Regions from separate parts of the Sphingobium sp. TKS genome, predicted to be linked through region 1. Evidence: riboswitches for the same ligand, from Rfam matches in the RefSeq annotation. Region 1 holds a riboswitch; the other holds the start of a gene.
What was found. A riboswitch is a leader RNA that binds a small molecule or an ion and turns the genes downstream of it on or off. The one in region 1 is predicted to bind cobalamin.
Positions count from the first base shown of each region.

Region 2: linked by a shared signal. The riboswitch ahead of K426_RS06185 (TonB-dependent receptor plug domain-containing protein) and the one ahead of K426_RS22305 (HoxN/HupN/NixA family nickel/cobalt transporter) in region 1 are both predicted to bind cobalamin.

Region 1 covers NZ_CP005084.1:307,198-313,588, forward strand. The annotation lists gene K426_RS22285 (TonB-dependent receptor) at 1-608, shown strand, start outside; gene K426_RS22290 (formylglycine-generating enzyme family protein) at 735-1,658, shown strand; gene K426_RS22295 (hypothetical protein) at 1,681-1,923, shown strand; gene K426_RS22300 (LysR substrate-binding domain-containing protein) at 2,329-3,252, shown strand; cobalamin riboswitch at 3,319-3,546, shown strand; gene K426_RS22305 (HoxN/HupN/NixA family nickel/cobalt transporter) at 3,701-4,786, shown strand; gene cobW (cobalamin biosynthesis protein CobW) at 4,783-5,838, shown strand; gene cobN (cobaltochelatase subunit CobN) at 5,838-6,391, shown strand, end outside.
Region 2 covers NZ_CP005083.1:1,229,525-1,235,915, reverse strand. The annotation lists gene K426_RS06190 (ABC transporter substrate-binding protein) at 78-881, shown strand; gene K426_RS06185 (TonB-dependent receptor plug domain-containing protein) at 924-2,768, opposite strand; cobalamin riboswitch at 2,941-3,154, opposite strand; gene K426_RS06180 (threonine ammonia-lyase) at 3,236-4,219, shown strand; gene mobA (molybdenum cofactor guanylyltransferase) at 4,219-4,755, shown strand; gene cobA (uroporphyrinogen-III C-methyltransferase) at 4,848-5,630, opposite strand; gene K426_RS06165 (nitrate reductase) at 5,617-6,391, opposite strand, start outside.

The DNA of each region.
Region 1 (6,391 bases):
GTTCCTCGCGCATCCTCTTCAACGTGCCGAAGGCGCATACGGCGGGCCTGGAAGCGGAACTGAGCGCCCGCGTCTCCCCCAACCTCGATCTGTCATTGAGCGGCAGCTATATCGATTCGAAGATCGATAGCAACGTCACCGACGGAGGCGGCGCGATCATCGCGGGCATCCGCAAGGGCAACCGCCTGCCCACCGTGCCGAAGTTCCAGATGGCGGCGGCAGCGACCTATACGATGGAGATCGCGGCGGAGACCGACTGGTCCTTCACCGCCAGCTACCAGCATGTGGGCGACCGCTATACCCAACTGGACGATCAGGAGCCGGGCAAGGGCAGTTTTACCAACTCCATCTATTATGACCCGGCCACGGGCGCTTATGGCACCGGCGCGTTCAACTTCGGCTCCTACAAGCTTGGCGCCTATAATCTGGTCAACCTGTCGACGGGCGTGAGCTGGGACAGCGGTCTGTCGGTCACACTCTACGTCAACAATCTGTTCGACGAAAATGCGCTCTATTCGCTGGACCGCGAGCGCGGCGGCCGGGGCCGGCTCGGCTATAATATCGGCACCCCGCGCAAGATCGGCGTGACCGTCCGCAAGGACTTCTAAAGCCCAATCACACGGGACGCCGGAAGCCAAACCGCTTCCGGCGTCCTTATTTTTGGGCAATACACCGGGCCGATCCGTCGCTATGGTCGCCCGGTGATCGAGACCGAGAATGCCATCGCGCAAGAGATGCGCTTCGTCGAAGGCAGCGCCTTCACCATGGGCTCCGACCGCTTCTATCCGGAGGAAGCCCCGTTGCGGCAAGTCCGCGTGGATAGCTTCTGGATCGACGAAACGCCTGTCACCAACCGCCAGTTCGCGGAATTTGTCGAGGCGACCGGCTACCGCACTTTTGCTGAGATTGCGCCCGACCCCAAAGATTATCCCGGCATGCCGCCCGAAATGGCGCGGGCCGGTTCGCTGCTGTTCCAGCGTACGGCGACGCCCGTCGACCTCAGCGATTTCAGCCAATGGTGGCATTTCAGCTTCGGCACGGACTGGCGCCATCCCCATGGCCCCGACAGCCATCTGGATGAGCTTTGGGACCATCCGGTGGTCCATGTCGTGTTTCAGGATGCGGAGGCCTATGCCAAATGGGCGGGCAAGGCGCTGCCGACCGAAGCGGAGTGGGAGTTTGCGGCGCGCGGCGGGCTTGACGGCGCGGATTATGCCTGGGGCGATGAACTGGCGCCCAAGGGAGCCATGCTCGCCAATTATTGGCAGGGCATGTTCCCCTACAGCAATCTGCTGGAGGATGGCTATGAGCGAACCTCGCCGGTGCGAACCTATGCGCCCAATGGCTATGGCCTGTTCGACATGATCGGCAATGTCTGGGAATGGACGACTGATTGGTATGCCCAGCCCAGGGTCGAGCGCAAGGCAAAGGGAAGCTGCTGCGTCCCATCCAACCCACGCGGCGGCACGAAGCGGGAAAGCCTTGATCCCGTCAGTCCGCATGTGCCGATTCCAAGAAAAGTGCTGAAGGGCGGTTCCCATCTCTGCGCGCCAAGCTATTGCCAGCGCTACCGCCCCGCCGCCCGCCACCCGCAGGCGGTGGATAGTTCCACCAGCCATATCGGTTTCCGCTGCATCATCCGCGAACCGGGCCGCTGAATTTCAATAACGGGAAGACGTCATGCTCAATATCCCCTGGGACCAGCCCGCCACCATGATCGACCTTGACGGCAAGGCGCCGCTCATCGGCACGATCCGCGATTGCGCCCAGCATTTCGCGATCTTCAAGCCCCATGCGAAGGAACAGGCGCGCATCCTCCTCACCCAGCCCGTCCACCGCGAAGGCCGCAAGACGCGAACCTGGGTGCTGGAACCCTGGGAGATCGAAAAGCTGGTCGAACGGATGAAGGCGGAGGTGCATTGATCATCCGCCGAAACTGAAAAGTAGCGTGCTCCTGCGAAGGCAGGAGCCCAGTTCTCATGTGTGAACTAAGTTCCTTCCTTCGCAGCAACAGGGACCGCCTCAGACCCTCCAGGCCGCCTCTTTCGCCGCCTGGGACTAGAGACGAAGCGCGCCAGGAAATGCGCTCCTTTTGGTTGCAGCATTTTCGGAGCCGTTGACCATTAAAGGTCAACTTGAAAATACTCTAGAATGCGACGGCGTCTCCGGCCTTGAGCAGAGTGCTGCGGCAATGAGGGGGCATAACCCGCGCACATCCACCGAAGGACTATGGAGATACCGCCACATTCGAACTTGCCCATGCGCCCTTGGACATTCTGCGTCTAATATATAATATGGCATGATCGATAGCTTGAACGACATGATCTTATGGACCTGCGCCATCTGCGTTATTTTCTCTGCGTCGCTGAAGAGATGCATTTCGGCCGCGCCGCGCTGCGCCTTGGCATATCACAGCCGCCGCTCAGCCAGCAGATCCGCGCTCTGGAAGATGAGCTTGGCGTCCGCCTGTTCGACCGCACCAGCCGCCGTGTACGCCTGACCGAAGCGGGCCGGCTGTTCGAGCCGGAGGCCCGCCAGACCCTCGCCCAGGCCGAACGCGCCGCCCAGATCGCCCGCATGGCGCAGCGGGCCGAGATCGGTCATCTTGGCCTTGCCTTCACCACGTCCGGCCCCTTCGTGCCCCCTGTGGCGCGCGCGCTCTACCGCTTCCGCCAAACCTATCCCAATGTCGAGCTGATCCTGCGCGAACAGGGCCGTGACGAGCAGGTCGAAAGCGTCGGTAGTCGACAGCTCGATCTCGGCATCGTGCGCAACTACGAGCCGCCGGTCCTGCCCGAAGGCATGGTGTCGCGATGCCTGCTCACGGAAGAGATGGTGCTGGCCCTGCGCACCGATCATCCGCTGGCGCTGCGGTCGGCCCCGCCCAGCATTGCGGACCTGGCCGACGAACCGCTGGTGCTGTACGGCGCGCCCAATGGCGCGGGCTTTACCGAGCATTTCTTCGCCCTGTGCGAGAAGGCGGGCTTCGCACCCAAAATCTCCCATGAGGCCCGCAGCCTCGCGACCCTTTTTGGACTGGTCGCGGCGGGCTTCGGCCCCACTGTGATCGCTCAGTCCATGGCGCGGCTGCACGTCGACAATGTGATCCACCGTGCTTTCGACGTGCCGGTCATGAGTTCGCTCTGGCTGATCCACAATGAGGATTTGTCGCCGACCGGCCAGGCCTTCCTCAAGACCCTGCTCGAAGAACGCATGGCGGCGGAGACCGGAACGGCGCCTGAGCCGGCATAGCGCGTCGCCCCCTTCCAATTCTCCACGCCAGCCTCTATGCAGTCCGGCGAAAGCCAGCCTCGGCCAGCTTTCACTGATCGCGCCGGTGCCCTCCCAAGGGGCTTAATAGGGAATGCGGTGATGAATCCGCGGCTGTCCCTGCAACTGTAAGCGGTGAGCGAGACGCATATCGATTCTTCGGACCGCCGGAGAATCAGCCACTGGGCCGGACGCTAAATCCTGCGAGGCCTGGGAAGGCCATGCGTCGAGCCGAGACCCGTGAGCCAGGAAACCTGCCTGCGTCTGGTCGCTCTTGCCTTGGTCCAGGGGATGGCCGCGGCACGGTACTCCGTCTGAGCGACGCTTTACGCAGCGGGAGCTGCTGTCCGCATGCCGGGCGCAAGCGCGTCCGTCCGGCATGAAGGCAGGTCCCGTCCGGTTTCGCTGACGCCGACGGGGGATCGCCCTGATGAGACCTGTTTTGAATGCACTGGCCCGTTCCAGCCCGATGGAATCGGCCGGCCTGCTGCGCCGCCGTGCCACGGCCATGTTCGCCGCGCTGATCGCCGCCAATCTGGCCGCATGGGCATGGGCCTTCACGATCTTCGCGGGCGATACGGTCATGCTGGGCACAGCGCTGCTGGCCTGGAGCCTGGGCCTGCGCCATGCGGTTGATGCCGACCATATCGCCGCCATCGACAATGTGACCCGTAAATTGATGCAGGACGGCCAGCGCCCACTGACCGTCGGCTTCTGGTTCGCCATCGGTCATAGCGGCATCGTTCTGATCGCCGCCGTCACCATCGCCATTGCCGCCAATGCTCTGAGCCGTGTCGAAGCGGCGGGCGCGATCGGCGGCACCATTGCAACAATCGCCTCCGCGACCTTCCTTTTCACCATCGCCGCGATGAACCTGATCATCCTGAGATCGGTTCTCAAGACCTTCAATCATGTTCGCAACGGTGGGCTCTATATCGATGAAGATATGGATATCCTGCTTGGTTCACGTGGTTTTCTGGCCCGTATCTTCCGCCCGCTTTTCCGGCTGATAACGCGGAGCTGGCATATGGCCCCGCTCGGCTTTCTCTTCGGGCTTGGCTTCGACACTGCCACCGAAGTCGCGATCCTCGGCCTGTCGGCTGGCCAGGCGGCGAGCGGCCTTTCGATATCGACCGTCCTCATTTTCCCGCTGCTCTTCGCGGTGGGCATGGCGCTGATCGACACGGCGGACGGCGCGCTGATGATGGGCGCCTATCAATGGGCCTTCGTGAAGCCGATCCGCAAGCTCTATTACAACATCACCATCACGCTGGTGTCCGCCTTGGTCGCGCTGCTCATCGGCGGGATCGAGGCTGCGGCGCTGCTGGGCGACAAGCTGGGCCTGACCGGCGGCATCTGGACACTTGCCGCCGACCTTGGCGAACATTTCAACAGCCTGGGTTTCTTCATCATCGGCCTGTTCGCTGCCTGCTGGCTGGCGAGCTGGGCCATCTACCGCTGGAAACGCTTCGACGAGATCGAAGTCACTCTCGAACCGCAAGGAAATCCCGCATGAAAAAGGTTCCCGCCTCAAAAATTCCGGCCACTGTCATCACCGGCTTCCTCGGCGCGGGCAAGACGACGCTGATCCGTCACTTGATCGAAAATGCAGGCGGCCGCCGCCTCGCCCTCATCATCAACGAGTTCGGAGATGTCGGCGTCGACGGCGCGCTGGTGCAGGGCTGCGGCGACGAAGCCTGCCCGGACGAGGACATTATCGAACTGGCGAACGGTTGCATCTGCTGCACTGTCGCGGACGATTTCCTGCCGACCATGCAAAAGCTGCTCGACCGCCCGACGCCCCCCGATCACATCATCATCGAAACCTCGGGCCTTGCATTGCCCAAACCGTTGGTGAAGGCCTTCCAATGGCCCGACATCCGTACCCGCGCCACGGTGGATGGGGTGATCACGCTGATCGACGCCGATGCACTGGCGGCAGGCCGCTTCGCCCATGACGAGGTCGCGCTTGCCGCCGCCCGCGCCGCAGACCCGACACTTGATCATGACAGCCCGATCGAGGAATTGTTCGAGGATCAGCTTGCCTGCGCCGACCTCGTCCTGCTCAACAAGACCGATCTGGTCGATGCCGCCACACTGGCGGGTCTGGAACGGGATTTGGCCCGGGAAACCCGTCCCGGCGTCAGCATCATCCGCACGTCAAAGGGCGAAATCGATGCCGCTGTCTTGCTCGGCCTGGACTCAGGCGTGGAAGATCAGATCGATGCCCGCCCCTCCCATCACGACAATGAGGAGGAGCATGATCATGATGATTTCGAGAGCTTCATCATCAATCTTGGCGAACTGGGCACGCCCGAACCGTTGCTGGCGGCGCTCGCGGACGCCATCGCCACCCACGACCTGTTGCGGGTGAAGGGCTTCCTCGCCATCGCAGGCCGCCCGGCTCGTCTGGTCGTCCAGGCCGTCGGTCCACGCATCCAGCATCATTACGACCGCCAATGGCAGGCAAGCGAGCAACGCTCCTCCCGCCTTGTCGTGATCGGCCAGACGGGCCTGGATTGCGCCGCCATCGAAACCACCCTCAAGGTGCAGACGGTCCCCGCCTGATGCACCTGCTGACCGCCACGCCCGGCACCGTCTCCAACGGCGACGAAGCGATCGACCTTGGCCAGTCGCCGGGCGACATCGTGCTGCTGACCGTGGCGGACAGCGAACTCGCCTGCTTCGCCAGCGCCGCCGCAGCCTTGGGCGAGGCAGGCCCAACAATCCGCCTCGCCAATCTCCTCCAGCTCAAGCATCCCTATTCCGTCGATCTCTATGTTGAAAAGGTGATCGCCCACGCCAAATTCGTCTGCGTGATCCTTCTGGGCGGTAAGAGCTATTGGCCCTATGGCATTGATGAAATTGCCAATATTGCCCGCGAAAAAGGCATAGCCTTTGCCGCCCTGGCCGATGGTCGGGAGGATGATCCGGAACTGCGCGCCGCCTCAACCCTGCCCGCAGAAACCTGCGACTATCTGCGCGACTATCTCCGGCAAGGCGGCATTCCCAATGCCATCGCCTTCCTCAAGACCGCCGCTCGTCTCGCGGGTTTCGATGCAGGAATGCCCGATGCCCCGATTCCGATAGCCGACGCCGGTCTCTACCTTCCCTGTACCGA
Region 2 (6,391 bases), on a different replicon from region 1:
TGCTTGCTACAGCGCTCCCTACTCCTGCAAAGGCAGGAGCACGGCTGCTTTTCGAGGCAAGACTTAGAGGCAAATGGATGCGCGGCAGAATAATCGCGACGGCGCTCTGCGCGCTCATGCTGACCGGCGCCGCGCCCGCTCCGCCGAAACGGATCGTGTCGCTCAATACCTGCGCCGACCAATATGTGCTGGCGCTGGCCGATCCGGGGCAGATCGCGGCGCTCAGCCCCTATGGCCATGATCCGGAACTCTCTGCGGCGGTCGACAAGGCGCGCCGCTTCAAGACGCTCAAGCGGCCCGCCGAGGAAGTGATGGCGCTCCGGCCCGATCTGCTGGTCGGCTTTCCTTCCGGAAACGGCGTCGTCGGAGCGCCTCCCGGCCAATGGCGGACTTTGGGACTGGCGAGCGCGGACAGCTATCCCATGATCCTGGCGCAGATCCGGCAGGTGGCGGCGGCGGTCGGCCATCCCGAACGGGGCGAAGCGCTGATTGCGCGCATGAACCGCGACCTCATCGCCCTGCCTCGATCCAGGCGCGGCGGGGTTGCCGCCTATTATCAGCGGCGCGGCTATATGACCGGGACAGGCACGTTGGTCGATGACCTCATGAAGCGCGCAGGCCTCGTCAATCTGGCGGGGAAGCTGGGGAAGCCCGCTTTGTCGCAGCTTCCATTGGAAGAGATGCTCGCCGCCCGCCCGGACTGGCTGATCGTCGAAAGCGGCAGCGAGACAATCGTCGACCAGGGGACGGAAATGCTGCACCATCCGATCCTGCGCGCCATCCCGCGCATCCGCGTGCCGCAGGCATGGACGGTGTGCGGCGGCCCCGCTTATGTCGAGGCCGCGCGCTATATCGTGACGCAGGTCAACGCTGCGCCCTGACGCTGAAGGGGCAAGCGTCACGCCCGCCCCTCGCCTGTTCCATCAGAAGCGGACACGCACGCCGCCAAAGGCCGACCGGCCATAGGTGCCATAGCCATAAGCCGTGGCGTATCCTTCATCGAACAGATTGTCGATGCGGCCATAGACTTCCAGATGCTCATTGATCGGGAAGGACGCGCGAACGCCAACCAGCGCAAAGCCGTCGAGCTGGACACGCTTATGCGTGCTGGAATCGATATCGACGCTGTCATCCACCATCGTGATCGTTGCGCCGGTCGACAGGCCGAAAGGCCAGACATAGTCCGCCGACACACTGGCCGCATTGGGCGCCCGGCGCAGCAGACGCAGGCCTTCGTCCGGGCTGCCCGGCGAGCGGTTGCGCGCATCGACATAGCTGTAGGATGCCGTGACGGTCAGCGCGTCGACCGGCTTCAGCGCGAAGGACGCTTCCACTCCCTTGGCGCGGGTGCGATCGAGATTGTTATAGCCGCCAAATGCTCCAAAGGCGCCGTCAAAGTCGATCTGGTCACGCGTATCGCGGCGGAAGGCGGTGACGGAGAAGATAGCACGATCCCCGGCCAGCTTCTGGTCGAAGCCGATATCATAGCTCTTGGACCGTTCCGGGCGCAGCCCGCTATTGCCGACAAAGGGATCGTAAAGCTGATAGAGCGAGGGCGCCTTGAAACCCTCGCCATAGCTGGCGCGGATGTTGGTGCGGCCGCCATTGGGCGTGTAGTTCGCGTTGGCGCCAAAGGTCGTCGCACCGCCGAACTGGCTATGGTCGTCGCGGCGCACGCCACCCGTCAGCGTCAGACCCTCCACCGGCTTCACAACGGCGACGGCATAGACGCTGTCGATGTCGATCTTCGCGCGGTCATGCGAACCGAAGCCGGCGAAATCATAGTCCGGCCGCTCATGCTCATAGCCGAACACCAGCGTCACCTGTTCGACCGGCTGATAAACGCCTTCATATTCGAAACGCAGATTCGTGCCCGAATAGCCATAAGGGCCGAAAATGGAGGTGTAGTCGCGATCGTTGCGGGACCATGTCACCGCCGCGCGATTGGTCAGCTTGCCATCGAACAGCCTGAGGTTCAGGCCAGCATAGCCGACATATTGATCAAGCGTGCTGGTGGCGGTCCGGTCTATCGGGGGGAAAGAAAAGAGATCCGTGTCGAGATCGGCATGGATATAATAGCCGCGCAGGTCGAGGCTCAAGGCATCGCTGAAGTCGAGCTTCAACTTGGCGTTGGCGGCGATATTCTCATAACCGTCCTTTTCCGCGTCGCCAGCCTCGGCGGAGATGCCGTCCGTGCGGAAATAGGCGACGCCAAGGCCGCCCGATGCGATGCCGCTGGTGCCCGAAACATCCGCCTTGGCATTCAGTGTATCGCTATAGCCATAATCGACCGACGCGTTGGCCGCGAATCCTTCGGCGGGCGTGCCGGTCATGATGTTGACGACGCCGCCGATCGCCTGGCTGCCATAGACCACCGAGTTGGAACCGCGCAGCACCTCGATCCGGCGGATGTTGCCGACCAGCAGATTGCCGAAATCATAGGCATCGCCAATGCTGCTGGGATCGTTGACCTTCACCCCGTCGATCAGCACCAGCGTCTGGGTCGTTTCCGCGCCGCGCAGCGAAATGCCGGTGACGCCGCCGACCGCATCGGCCCGGTTGAAGCGGACGCCGGGCGTGGTGGCGAGCAGGTCTGCGACGCTCACGCTCTGGCGCGTTTGGATGGTTTCGGCGTCGATGACGGTGACGGCCTGGCCGACTTCGTCGCGGGGCTGCTCGATGCCCAGCGCGGTGACGATGATCTCATCCTCCGCGAGCGCGGGCGTGGCGGCGAGCAGAGCCGCAAGAGAGATGGTGGCTTTCAACATTATATCTGTTTCCCTGAGCGCCGCTGCGACTTCATGGCTCAGGGCATCCGCTCGCGCGGTCGGAACTGGGGGAAGTCGACGCCAATGCCCTCCCCCCGCACCGATGCGGCCCTGCGCCGCTTCGTCGCTCAGACGGAAAACACCGTGCCATGGCCAACCCCTGGGCCAGGGCAAGAGCGACCATGCGCCGGCAGGTCTCCTGGCTCGCGGGTCAATGCAGCGATGCACGCCTTCCCGGACTTGTCGCCCAGTGGCCGGTCGTTCGACCGAAATGCATCGCGCTCACCGCTTACAGTTGCAGGGACAGCCGCGGAATAGGACGGTTTCCCGTCCGCACCACATTCCCGTTTTCAGCCCTTTCGGGCACCGGCGCGATCTTCTTTGCGTACGGGGTTTGCCCCGCCCGCGCCCCGCGCCATAAGGGAAAGCATTGGCCATGCCAAGAGGCGGCCACGGAGGGAGATTGCATGCCGTTCGCCATTAGCGCCGCCGATGTCGAGGACGCCGCGCGGATCATCGCGCCGGCGGCGATCCGCACGCCGCTGCTGGAGAATGCGGTGCTGAACGAGCGCTGCGGACGGCGGGTGCTGGTGAAGTTCGAGGGCGCGCAGCACAGCGGTTCGTTCAAATTCCGTGGCGCCTATAACCGGCTGGCGCGATTGAGCGCGGCGGAGCGCAAGGCGGGGGTCGTCGCCTGGTCGTCGGGCAATCATGCGCAGGGGGTGGCCTTTGCCGCGCGGCTGCTGGGGATCGCGGCGACGATCGTGATGCCAGCCGACGCGCCCGCCATCAAGACGGCCAATACGCGGGCGCTGGGCGCGGAAATCGTCGCCTATGACCGTTTCACCGAAAACCGGGAGGAGATCGCGACGACGCTGGCGACCGAGCGCGGCGCGGTGTTGGTGCCGTCCTTCGACGATCCCTTCATCATGGCGGGGCAAGGGACGATCGGGCTGGAGATAATGGAGCAGGCGGCCGAATGGGGCGCGAAGATCGGGCAGATCCTCGTCAATTGCGGCGGCGGCGGCATGGTGTCGGGGATCGCGACGGTGGTGAAAGCGCGGCAGCCCGGCGTGGCGATCTATGCGGTCGAGCCGGAAGGGTTCGACGATACGGCGCGGGCGCTCGCCAGCGGCGTGCGGGAAAGCGTCTCGCCCGATGCACGGTCGATCTGCGATGCCTTGCTGTCACCCACCCCGGGGGCTTTGACCTTTCCGATCAATCGGGCGTTGCTGTCCGGTGGCCTGGTGGTGAACGACGATCAGGTGCGGGAAGCGATGCGCTTGGCCTTTTCAGCATTGAAGCTGGTGGTCGAACCGGGCGGCGCGGTCGCTCTGGCGGCGATGCTGGCGGGGCTGGCTCCGGCGGCGGAGGACGCCAGCGTGGTGGTGATTTCGGGGAGCAATGTCGACCCGGACGCCTATGCCCGGATCATCTCGGGAGAGGCATGATGCGGTTGCTGGGAGCGGTTCTGGCCGGGGGGCGATCCAGCCGGTTCGGGAGCGACAAGGCGCTGGCGATGCTGGATGGGCGGACCCTGCTGGACCATGCGGCGGCGGCGCTAGGGCGCCATGTCGAGGCGGTCGTGATTTGCGGACGACAGGTGGACGGAATGACCGGGCTGCCGGATCGACCGGCGGCGGATATGGGGCCTTTGGGCGGACTGAATGCAGCGCTGCATCACGCGCTGGCGGAGGGCTATGACGCGGTGCTGACGACGGGGTGCGATGTTCCCGCCTATCCGGACGGGCTGGCGGAAGCGTTGATCGGGGAAGGTGCGGCGATCCTCAAAGGCCAGCAGTTGGCGGGGTTCTGGCCTGTTTCATTGGCGACCGAACTGGACACGCATCTGGCCGAGGACAACAACCGATCAATCTATGGCTGGCTGGAACGGATCGGCGCGCGGATCGTCGAGCGGCCGGAGTTTATATTGCCCAATATCAATCGGCCCGAAGATTTGGAGAAGTTGGAAAAGAGTAATCAATAGAATCGACAAAGCAGCGTGTTCCTGCGAAGGCAGGAACCCAGATCAGGCGTTCGAACTGGGCTCCTGCCTCCGCAGGAGCACATCGCTTCAGTTCAAACCGTCAGCGTAGCACTCACCGACATGTCCGCCGAAGAGTAAGTGCCCGCCACCGCCTCACCGATCATCAGCAAAGTCGGATCTTCATCGCTGATCGTCGCCACCAGGAAGGCCAGCGCCGACAGCTGGCCCCGGATCAGCCGTTCACTGGGCAGCGAGACGTTGACCGCCACCATCACCGGCGTTTCGGGATCACGCCCGGCGGCGATCAGCGAGCGGCTGATCTCGCCCGCAGCGGCGCGGCCCATATAGATGCCGAGCGTGCCGCCCGGCCGCGCCAGCATTTCCCAGTCCAGCTTCAATGGCTCACCCGCCTTGAGATGCGCCGTCACCAGCGTCAGTCCCCGCGCCACGCCGCGCAGGGTGAGCGAGGCATGACCGCTCGCCGCCGCCGCGCTGGCCGTGGTGATGCCGGGGCAGATGCGGAAAGAAATGCCATCCGCCGCCAGATGCTCCATCTCCTCCGCCGAGCGGCCGAAGACCGACGGGTCGCCGCCCTTGAGGCGCACGACGCGCTTGCCCGCCTTCGCCGCCGCGAGGAGCAGGTCGTTGATGCTCTCCTGCGCTTTCGAATGGCGGCCGGAGCGCTTGCCGACACTCACGCGCTCCACGCCCTCGGGGATCAGGTCCAGCACGCCCGGCCCCACCAGCGCATCGTAAAAGACGATCTCCGCCGCCGCGATCAGCTTTTCGGCCTTGCGGGTCAGCAAGTCCGGGTCGCCGGGGCCTGCGCCGACCAGCCAGACCTCACCGGGGGCGATCAGTTCATTCGGCTGCATGGAGCGTCTCCTGCGTGGTTTGAGCAAGGATATTGGCGAGCGCGGGACGGCAAGACCCGCAATTGGTCCCGGCGCCGATCGCCTTGCCGATGGCGGGCACATCGACCAGTTGCTGTTCACGGATCGCCGCCATGATCTGATAAAGGCCGATGTCGAAACAGACGCAGACGGTCGGCCCCTTGTCCGGCTGATTGCCCGGCCCACGCGCAGCAAGGACGGAAGCCCCCACCCCCTCGACTTCAAGCTGGCTGATGAGCCAGTCGCGCGAGGGTAGCAGGCCGGTGCGGGTGACAAACAGCACGCCCGCAAGGCGGCCTTCGCTGATGATGGCGATGCGGCGCGTGCCACGCGTCTGGTCGATGGCTTCGACGCGGTCGCCCTTGGGCAGGCAGGCCTCAAGCCGCACGGGGTCGCCATTGCCGGCGATCTCGTACAGCGCGCCGCCCGGCACGGTGATGCGGGTGGACCAGAGACAAGGTAATTTGACGGGTTGATCGCCATGCAGGATCAGGAAGCCCTTCCACTCGGTCGCGACCTTCTCGACGCTGGCCGGGGTGGATTTGAAGCCGGGCTGGCCCGAATGCGGATCGACCAGCGGACGGGGCAGCAGGCCCGTGCGGCCGCCGCTCGACATCTGATCGGTCCAGTGAATGGGGGTGAAGATTTCCCCCAAGCGCTGGCCTTCGCTCAGGCTCACGCGGAAGATGCTGTTGCCCTGCGCCGTCTGGACGCGGGCGAGGTCGTGGTCGACAATGCCCAGC